2 regions of the Desulfotomaculum sp. genome follow, and region 1 is predicted to be linked to the other one. Evidence: a T-box and tRNA genes for the amino acid it is inferred to sense, from the RefSeq annotation. Region 1 holds a T-box; the other holds one or more tRNA genes.
What was found. A T-box is a leader RNA that pairs with one kind of tRNA and senses whether it is charged. The one in region 1 lies ahead of thrS (threonine--tRNA ligase), so its partner is inferred to be a tRNA-Thr.
Positions count from the first base shown of each region.

Region 2: it encodes a tRNA-Thr, which carries the amino acid that the T-box ahead of thrS (threonine--tRNA ligase) is inferred to sense. The anticodon was not compared.

Region 1 covers NZ_CEVWQM010000013.1:2,561-6,987, reverse strand. Annotated here, with positions in the region: gene infC (translation initiation factor IF-3) at 1-74, opposite strand, end outside; ribosomal protein L20 leader region at 97-219, opposite strand; gene thrS (threonine--tRNA ligase) at 412-2,322, opposite strand; T-box leader at 2,371-2,585, opposite strand; gene AC1U9Z_RS09240 (DUF445 domain-containing protein) at 2,624-3,226, opposite strand; gene AC1U9Z_RS09235 (hypothetical protein) at 3,302-4,427, opposite strand, start outside.
Region 2 covers NZ_CEVWQM010000012.1:49,618-54,044, forward strand. Annotated here, with positions in the region: gene AC1U9Z_RS08945 (NapC/NirT family cytochrome c) at 1-366, opposite strand, end outside; gene hcp (hydroxylamine reductase) at 560-2,185, opposite strand; gene AC1U9Z_RS08955 (DUF362 domain-containing protein) at 2,199-2,381, opposite strand; tRNA gene AC1U9Z_RS08960 (tRNA-Val) at 2,556-2,631, shown strand; tRNA gene AC1U9Z_RS08965 (tRNA-Thr) at 2,640-2,715, shown strand; tRNA gene AC1U9Z_RS08970 (tRNA-Thr) at 2,810-2,885, shown strand; gene AC1U9Z_RS08975 (hypothetical protein) at 2,960-3,163, opposite strand; gene AC1U9Z_RS08980 (DEAD/DEAH box helicase) at 3,175-4,427, opposite strand, start outside.

The sequences.
Region 1 (4,427 bases):
TCAGCGTCTACTACCCGTACTTCACGTGCTCTGATTTCCTCATTAATGCGTTGCTCTTGTTTGGAAATATATATTCACCTCCAGATTTTAAGTTAAAACAAAAACAAAAAGCGGGTGATAAACACCCGCTTATAGACACAACTATAAAATAAATTTGTGTTAGATGACCCTACGAACCATCGTTGTAAGGTGAGAAGCGGGATGCCTCTACTTGCTAAATATATTGAGTTCAACAGATGAAATTGTACCATAGCCTGCCTATGGAGTCAAGGCTTTCCCTTTGATAATTAGAAAAGCTTGGTTCGTTTATGCCCTTAAGGGTGCGCCAGCCTATAGCGCACCCTAAGGGCACAAGCGAGCCTTAGCTTTTCTTATACGATCATCCTTAAAATCTTATTCTTTCTGATCGTGTTAGAAAATAGCCCTGGTATGGATGTCCTCCACAATCTTTTTAATAAATTCATCAACGGCTACGGCCCCAACATCTCCCTTGCCGCGCTGCCGCAGGGCCACCGTTCCCTGCTCCATTTCCCGATCTCCGATGACCAGCATATAGGGGATTTTTTGGGTCTGGGCTTCTCGAACCTTATAATTAATTTTTTCATTCCTGGCATCCAGTTCCACCCGAACATCCAGAGCATCTAGTTTCTTGACCAATTCCCTGGCATATTCATGGTGCTTGTCGGTAATTGGCAATACTTTAACCTGTATCGGGGCCAACCAAACCGGGAAGGCTCCTGCAAAGTGCTCCGTGAGGATGCCGATAAAACGTTCAATGCTGCCGAAAACAACCCTATGAATCATGACCGGGCGGTGCTTTTGACCATCTTCACCAACATAGTTAAGATCAAATTTTTCCGGCATTTGGAAGTCCAACTGAATGGTACCACACTGCCAGGTTCTGCCCAGGCTGTCGGTTAGATGGAAGTCAATCTTAGGACCATAAAATGCCCCGTCACCCTCATTTACTTTGTAATCCATTTTCTTAGCTTCCAGAGCATCCCGCAGGGAGTTTGTTGCTGTTTCCCACATTTCATCGGAACCCATGGATTTCTCGGGGCGAGTCGATAACTCCACATGATAGTTTAAACCAAAGGTATTATAGAAGTAATCAAACAGATCGATGACCCCGATGATTTCCTCCTTAATCTGACTGGGCAGCAGGAAGATGTGCGCATCATCCTGGGTAAAGCAACGCACCCGCATCAGTCCGTGCAAAGCACCGGACAGCTCATGGCGGTGTACCAGACCCAGTTCACCCCAGCGCAGGGGAAGATCGCGATAACTGTGCATTCTAGCTTTGTATACCAGAATACTACCCGGACAGTTCATGGGCTTAACGGCATAATCCCCTTCGTCAATCTTGGTAAAATACATATTTTCCTTGTAATGGGCCCAGTGTCCAGACTGTTCCCAAAGACCGCGATTTAAGATAATGGGCGTACGAATTTCCTGATAGCCACGTCTTTTATGTTCCAGACGCCAGAAATTTTCCAGCTCATTGCGTAAAACCATGCCCTTCGGATGGAAAAAGGGGAACCCTGGACCCTCCTCCTGGATACTAAACAGATCCAGTTCTTGACCTAACTTTCTATGGTCACGCCGCTTCGCTTCCTCTATGCGGAACAGATGCTCATCCAATAATGTCTTTTTAGGGAAGGAGGTGCCATAGATACGCTGCAGCATTTTGTTTTTCTCACTGCCCCGCCAATAGGCTCCGGCAATACTCATTAACTTAAGGCTTTTTAATTTACCGGTGGAAGGAACATGTGGTCCGGCACATAGATCATTAAAATCGCCCTGATGATAGCAGGAGATCACAGCATCCTCTGGCAGGTCCGTAATTAGCTCTACCTTATAAATTTCACCCTGTTTCTTGAAATGCTCCAGAGCTTCTTCCCGGGACAACTCTGCCCTTTGGAAAGGAATATCTTCTTTAATGATGCGATTCATTTCTTCTTCAATCTGCTCTACCTGGGCCGGGGTAAAGGGTTGCTCTACATCAAAGTCATAGTAGTAGCCATCTTGAATGGCCGGGCCAATGGCCAGTTTGGCATTGGGAAATAATCTTTTCACAGCCTGGGCCAATACGTGGGCAGTACTATGCCGATAGACATTTCTTCCCTCTTCATCATTAAAGGTCAATAGTTCTAAGGCGGCGTCTTCATTTAGGGGATGGTCAACATCCACAACCTTGCCATTAACCTTACCGGCCAAGACCTCCCTGGCCAGCCCTTGGCTGATACTTTTAGCAACTCCCATTACTGTACTTCCTACGGGATACTCTCTGACGGAACCGTCCTTAAGTGTTACTTTTATCATGGTGTTTCTCCTTTCGGTAGTAAATATAAAAAACCCCGTCTCTGATTACTCAGGGACGGGGTTATCTCCGCGGTTCCACCCTGGTTGGAGTCATAGACTCCCACCTCAAAGGATGATAACGGTGTCAAACCGGTTTGCTTACTAAGGTTCAGCAAACAGCTCCAAGGTGGTCTTTCAGACAGAGGTATCGGGAAGTACTTGCAGCCTGGGTCTTCCTCTCTGGGCGAACATACTGTCCTACTTTTCCTTATCACAGCACATACTATTTACGGGTTAATTATAGATTTACTGAGCACAAATGTCAAGCAGACAGATAAACCACCGCAACCTGCACAAGACCAATAACGAAACCCAAAACACCACCAATGATTTCGATATGTTTTAGTTCCCGGGAGGCAACGTCTAATATTATTTTCTCCAAATGCCGAATATCATAAGCATTCATTCTATCTTCAACCAGTTGGGCAATTTTAACCTTTTCTGCCACACTTCCTCCGGCCTGATCCACTATTTGCTCGATTACCTGGGGCATTTGTTTATGCAGCATGTCCCCCATCATTTCCAAGATAACGGTTCGAATGGTGACGGGGACCCAAACAGGTATCTTATCTACCACCATATTACGGATGGACTCACTGGCAGTGTCAACAATCCGACCAAGAACCTCCGGGGATTTCATTTGGTTGATCAGGTCCGTTACATTCAGTAGTTCCTTCTCCACCACTTCGCCGATGCTTCTGGCCAACTCCTGCCTTCTTTTGGGAACAACCCCTTGAATTGAAAAGGAACCTATAATATGAATCGGCTCATAGGGTTTAAATATAGCCTTAACGGCAATTAGATTGGTAACCCAACCAATAAAGGCACCAATAATAGGAATTAAAATCATTGACCACCACTGCACCTTACATGACCTCCATTCGTCAATTAACGACATAACTATATCAAAACGCTCGGTAAGGTGCAATAGATTTACAGATTACTCATTTTCCATCGTTGTCACAGCTTGATAAGGTTGCACGATAAAATTCACAGGCAAGTTCGTTCCACCTGCTGGCATCCAATTTATTGTAATCTCATCACTATTCTTGATATCTTCCTTGTAAACAAGAATTCCTTGTTTTACAGTATTCAGGCCAATGGCTGTAGTCTCTGTGGGACCAATAAATCCTGGCTTAACCAACTTCCCATTAATTTTAATACTAGCAGCGGTACCGAAACCACCACCTCGGGAATTAATCACAATTGCCCCAGGCGACTGTAAGTACGGAATTAATTTAAAGCTTGTGTGATACAAAACGCCATAGTTCCCATAGTTCACTACTTTCTTACGATCCACTGCGGAATAGCCTTGTAAGTAGTCCGCCTTTCCCGCTACGCCAACTGCGGTATAAGCCCGTCCATCCAAGCCAATTACATAAGTGTGATAGTAATCGGCTGTATCAAAAGTCCCCCGTAAAATAGTGGGTGCTTTCTCACCTGGGGCGGTTTTTTTGACTAATATGGGCAGGCCCTTGAGCGAAGCTTTTTCATCCGATCTTGTTACAGTGGAGACCTGTACTGTGTCACTGGCCGTTGCGTCGTAGATAAAGTTCACCAATTGATCCTTCTTTAGGCAAACGGGTTCGGCCAAAAATACAGTTTGCCAAGGTCCTATTACCAGGGTTTTATCTACACTTGAATTAAGCCATGACTGCACCGCATCTTTTCCTGCAGCCATATAATTCATAGAAGGCCCGGCAACCGCCATTTTTTCAATTTGCACGGTCACAGGGTGATCATTTTTATTCGTTAATAAAATCGAAAAATACAGAGGCTTTGTAGAACTATTAACATGGTAATCAAAGACCCTGAACCTGCCATTATTTTTAAAGGGATAAATGTTATCCTGGTATGAGATGCCCGGCTTATCAATGTATTCAGGGAAATCGCTAAAGATCAAAGTTCTAGAGCCTTTGGGCTGTTCTGACTTAAATTTATTGGACAGTGTTTTTAAAAATACGGCCGGATTGCCCTCAAAGTTAATGGTGCTTCCTAAATCATGCTGGTTATAATCGATTAAACTGGACGGAGTCTGAATACTGGCATAGGCAGCGTTCATAAAG
Region 2 (4,427 bases), on a different contig from region 1:
GTCCCCCACTAGCTCCAGCATTTGTCCGTGGCATCTTAAACAATTTTCTTGAAGAATGTCTTTGCCTAGTTTTGTCACTCTAATTTCCTTGGGAGCAGTGTCCGTGACGACAGCAACGATGTCCCTTGTTCCGGTATATGCTTTATAGGTAGCACCGTACACCAGGCTATGGGGAATATGACAATCCCCGCAGGTAGCTCCTGACCTATGTGCTGAATGTAAATATGTGTCTACCTGTTCATCCATAACATGACATTGGCCGCAAAACTCTGCCTTGTCTAACCCAAGAGCAGGAACCTTTGTTATCAGCATCAAAGCAAAGCTGATAAAACCAAAAGCAGCTAACCACATAAGTTTTTTCTTCATTACCCCGCCGACCTCACCTCCTTATGATTAATATATAGTAAACGAACTGGCAACTCTAGACAGATTATTCCAGATAAAAGGTTTCTGAAAATATTTTTTTGGTATTAACCAATAGCTTAAATGCCATGTTCTTTTTTGAAAAAAGACTTGGGGCAAATACCCCAAGTCCTATTTCAATGTATTCATAAAGCTTTTAACCCAAGATAGCTGCTAGATCCGCTTCCGCAGTGGTAATCGGCTTAATGTTGAAATTCTTGACTAGTACATCCAGAACATTGGGTGAAATAAAGGCCGGTAAACTGGGTCCTAACCGAATGTCCTTAATTCCTAAGTGTAATAATGTCAGTAAAATAGCCACTGCCTTTTGTTCATACCAGGAGAGTACCAGGGAAAGTGGTAAATCATTTACGCCGCACTCAAAGGCATTGGCCAAGGCCACGGCAATTTGAATGGCAGAGTAAGCATCATTGCACTGACCAACATCCAGCAACCGAGGAATACCACCAATATCACCTAGTTTCTTGTCAAAGAAACGGAACTTACCACAGGCCAGGGTAAGGATGATTGTGTCTTGGGGTGCCTTTTCCACAAACTCCGTATAGTAACTGCGGCCAGCCTTGGCACCATCGCAGCCACCAACTAAGAAGAAATGCTTGATGGCCCCCTCCTTGACTCCGGCAATTACTTTATCTGCTACACTCAGCACGGTATTGCGGGCAAAGCCTACCAGCACGCTGCCTTTATCTTCATCTTCCTCGAAACCAGGCATAGCCAGAGCCCTTTCAATCACTGCCGAGAAATCATCATTTTTAACGTGCGTTACACCGGGCCAACCAACTAGTCCAGTGGTGAAAATACCTTCCATATAGGCCTGGGGATCTTGAATGCAGTTGGTGGTCATTAGGATTGCCCCTGGGAAAGTGGGAAATTCCTTTCTTTGATTGTTCCAGGCAGTTCCAAAATGGCCATAGAAGTGCTTATATTTCTTCAACTCGGGATAACCATGGGTGGGGAGCATCTCACCATGGGTGTAAACGTAGATTCCCTTGCCCTCGGTTTGCTCAAGAAGATTCGCAAGATCCAGCAAGTCGTGCCCGGATACCAGGATGCACTTACCCTTTTTATGTCCCAGTGGAACTTCGGTAGGTACTGGATGACCAAATTTACCGGTATTGGCTGCATCCAGCAGTTCCATAGCCCAGAGGTTGGCCTCACCGCATTTGAGAACCAAGCCCACCCAATCGTTCAAACCAAGTTCTTTATTGGCCAGTGCTGCCATTGCTTCATGGATATAGGCATACACCTTATCCGCTTCCTGACCTAGAATCTTGGCATGGTCTGCATAGGCGGAAATACCCTTTAGCCCATAAACAAGGGTTTGCTGGAGGGATTGAATATCTGTATCGGCATCTTTACTTACTACGTGACCCAGTTCTTCAGCCTGTTTGATTAAACCTTCTAAATCCTGCGCTATTTTCAAGTTGGCAGAGGGGTCGGCAAAGGTAGTATTGCCACCTGCAGCGGCTACCTTTTCCTTCATCCCTTCAGTGAGTTCCATACCCTGATTAATTAGCTTTTGAAAGCGAGCAGCATCAAAGTTTACGTTTGTCAGTGTGGAAAAAATAGCTTCCACTGTAAAATGATTTACAGCGGCATCTACCACTCCTACTTTTCGACCTTCTGCTGCATAAAGGGACAGGCCCTTCACTGTATGTAATAGTAGATCTTGTAAATTGGAAACTTCCGGTTTTTTGCCGCATACACCAACTACGGTACAGCCAACACCCTTGGCAGTCTGTTCACATTGGTTACAAAACATATTATATCCCCCTTTAATCAATTAGTTGAATTGAACTTGTAGGGCAATTATCCACACATGCGCCGCATTCCGTGCAGGCATCTGGGTTTACTACTTTTGATACATCCCTTACCTCAAAGACATTGGGGTCAGCCGGACATACACCTTCACATGTAGCACAGGCAATACATGTTTCTTCATTAACCACTGGACGCAAGCTCACACCTCCCCTTACCACAATTTTACAACTAACCTATTTTTTTAATTATACAGGGCTTGTTGACAACTAGCAATAAATAGTGGCAAAATGTAAGGTTATTGTAACGGTTGTCGCAAATATAGATTTTTGTTGACTTGTCTTTTTATTTCTGTTAACATAAGTCATGTCAATGGGCGATTAGCTCAGCTGGGAGAGCGCCTGCCTTACAAGCAGGATGTCGGCGGTTCGATCCCGTCATCGCCCACCATTCATTATGCTGCTATAGCTCAGTAGGTAGAGCGTATCCTTGGTAAGGATAAGGTCATCGGTTCAATCCCGATTAGCAGCTCCAATGTCAGGATCTTGCTTTTTGGCAAGATCCTCTTTTGTTTGTAAGTACCACTTGCATTCTAGGTTCGTCTTTGATACTATAGCAATTGAATTAGGCTGGGGTAGCTCAGTTGGTAGAGCAATTGATTCGTAATCAATAGGTCGAGGGTTCAAGTCCCTTCCTCAGCTCCAGTAAAAAAATCCCTTGGTATTACCATGAATACCAAGGGATTTTTTTACCATAATCATTTTACATAATTTACCAATTAATATATTTTACCACCTATGCCTAGGTTTCGTTTGCCACTGTTTTGCTCTTTCTCTCCCGACCTTACTATTTCTAACTGTTCTTCTGTATAGCACCATCTACCGGTTAGTGCCTTTCCGCCAGGAGAAAGGCAACGGCCTTCTTTATTTATTGGTGCTTTAACATCCCTCGAAAATCCTTCCCTGCTGTTGATTTTTTCCACCTGGGAGAACTCTAAATACCTAATATTTCTTTAAGATCATCCTCGGATAAGCTAGACAGGGCTGCTTCCCCCGGCTGAATGACTTGTTCAATTAATTCTTTTTTCTGCTGTTGCATCTCGTATATTTTTTCCTCAATGGTACCCCTGGTAATGAGTTTCATCACCTGAACACAATTTCTTTGTCCCATGCGGTGGGCCCGTCCCGCTGCCTGTTCTTCTACGGCAGGGTTCCACCATAAGTCATATAAAATCACTGTATCGGCACCTGTTAAATTCAGGCCAGTTCCTCCCGCTTTTAAAGAGATAAGAAAAAGCTCCTTCTCCCCACTATTAAAACGTTGGGTCATTTCCACACGTTCCTTTGCAGGGGTTTGTCCATCAAGGTAAAAATAGCTCTTATTCATTCGATTAAGCTCTTCACTAATGAGCCGCAACATACTGGCAAATTGAGAAAATACCAAGAGCCTTCGATTATTTTCCAGGGCGTTTTCAATCATTTCCATGAGCTGCTCTAGTTTACCGGACTGGCCGTTATAATTTTCCAGAAAGAGGGAAGGGTGGCAGCACAATTGTCTAAGACGTGTTAATCCTGCCAAGATCTTAATGCGGCTTTTTTCGAATCCCTCGACTTGTAAGGAATCCTTCGTTTCCTGTCTTATTTTTTCTAAATAAGCAAGATACAGTTCCTTCTGTCCTTTGGTTAATTCAGATTGATGCACGGTTTCAATTTTTTCCGGCAGCTCTCTTAGTACGTCTTGTTTTATCCGCCTTAATATAAAGGGCCGAACCATCCGGGCAATACGATCCCGTGACAGATTGCTAAAGCTGCGTTGACTCTGAAAAAAGCCCGGCTGTATGGCATCAAAGAGGGACCAAAGTTCATCCAAGGAATTTTCGATTGGCGTTCCGCTTAGGGCAAAGCGTTTGGCTGCCTGGATCCCTTTGACTGCTTTGGCCGTTTTAGTTAAATGGTTTTTAATGGCCTGTGCCTCATCTAAAATTAGGGTGTCAAATTCCATCCCTTGATATAATTCAAAATCCTGTCGCAATAATGGATAAGAGGTGATAAAGACATCTGGCTTACATTCACGTAGAAGTCTGCTTCGTTCATCAGGTGTACCGTAAACTACCACAACCTCTAAATTAGGTGCAAATTTTTCAAACTCACTTTTCCAGTTGTAAACCAGAGAAGCAGGAGAAACAACAAGCGAAATTCGTTCCTGCCCTTTCGCTTCAATTTTTTCTGAAAGGAGAAGAGCAATGG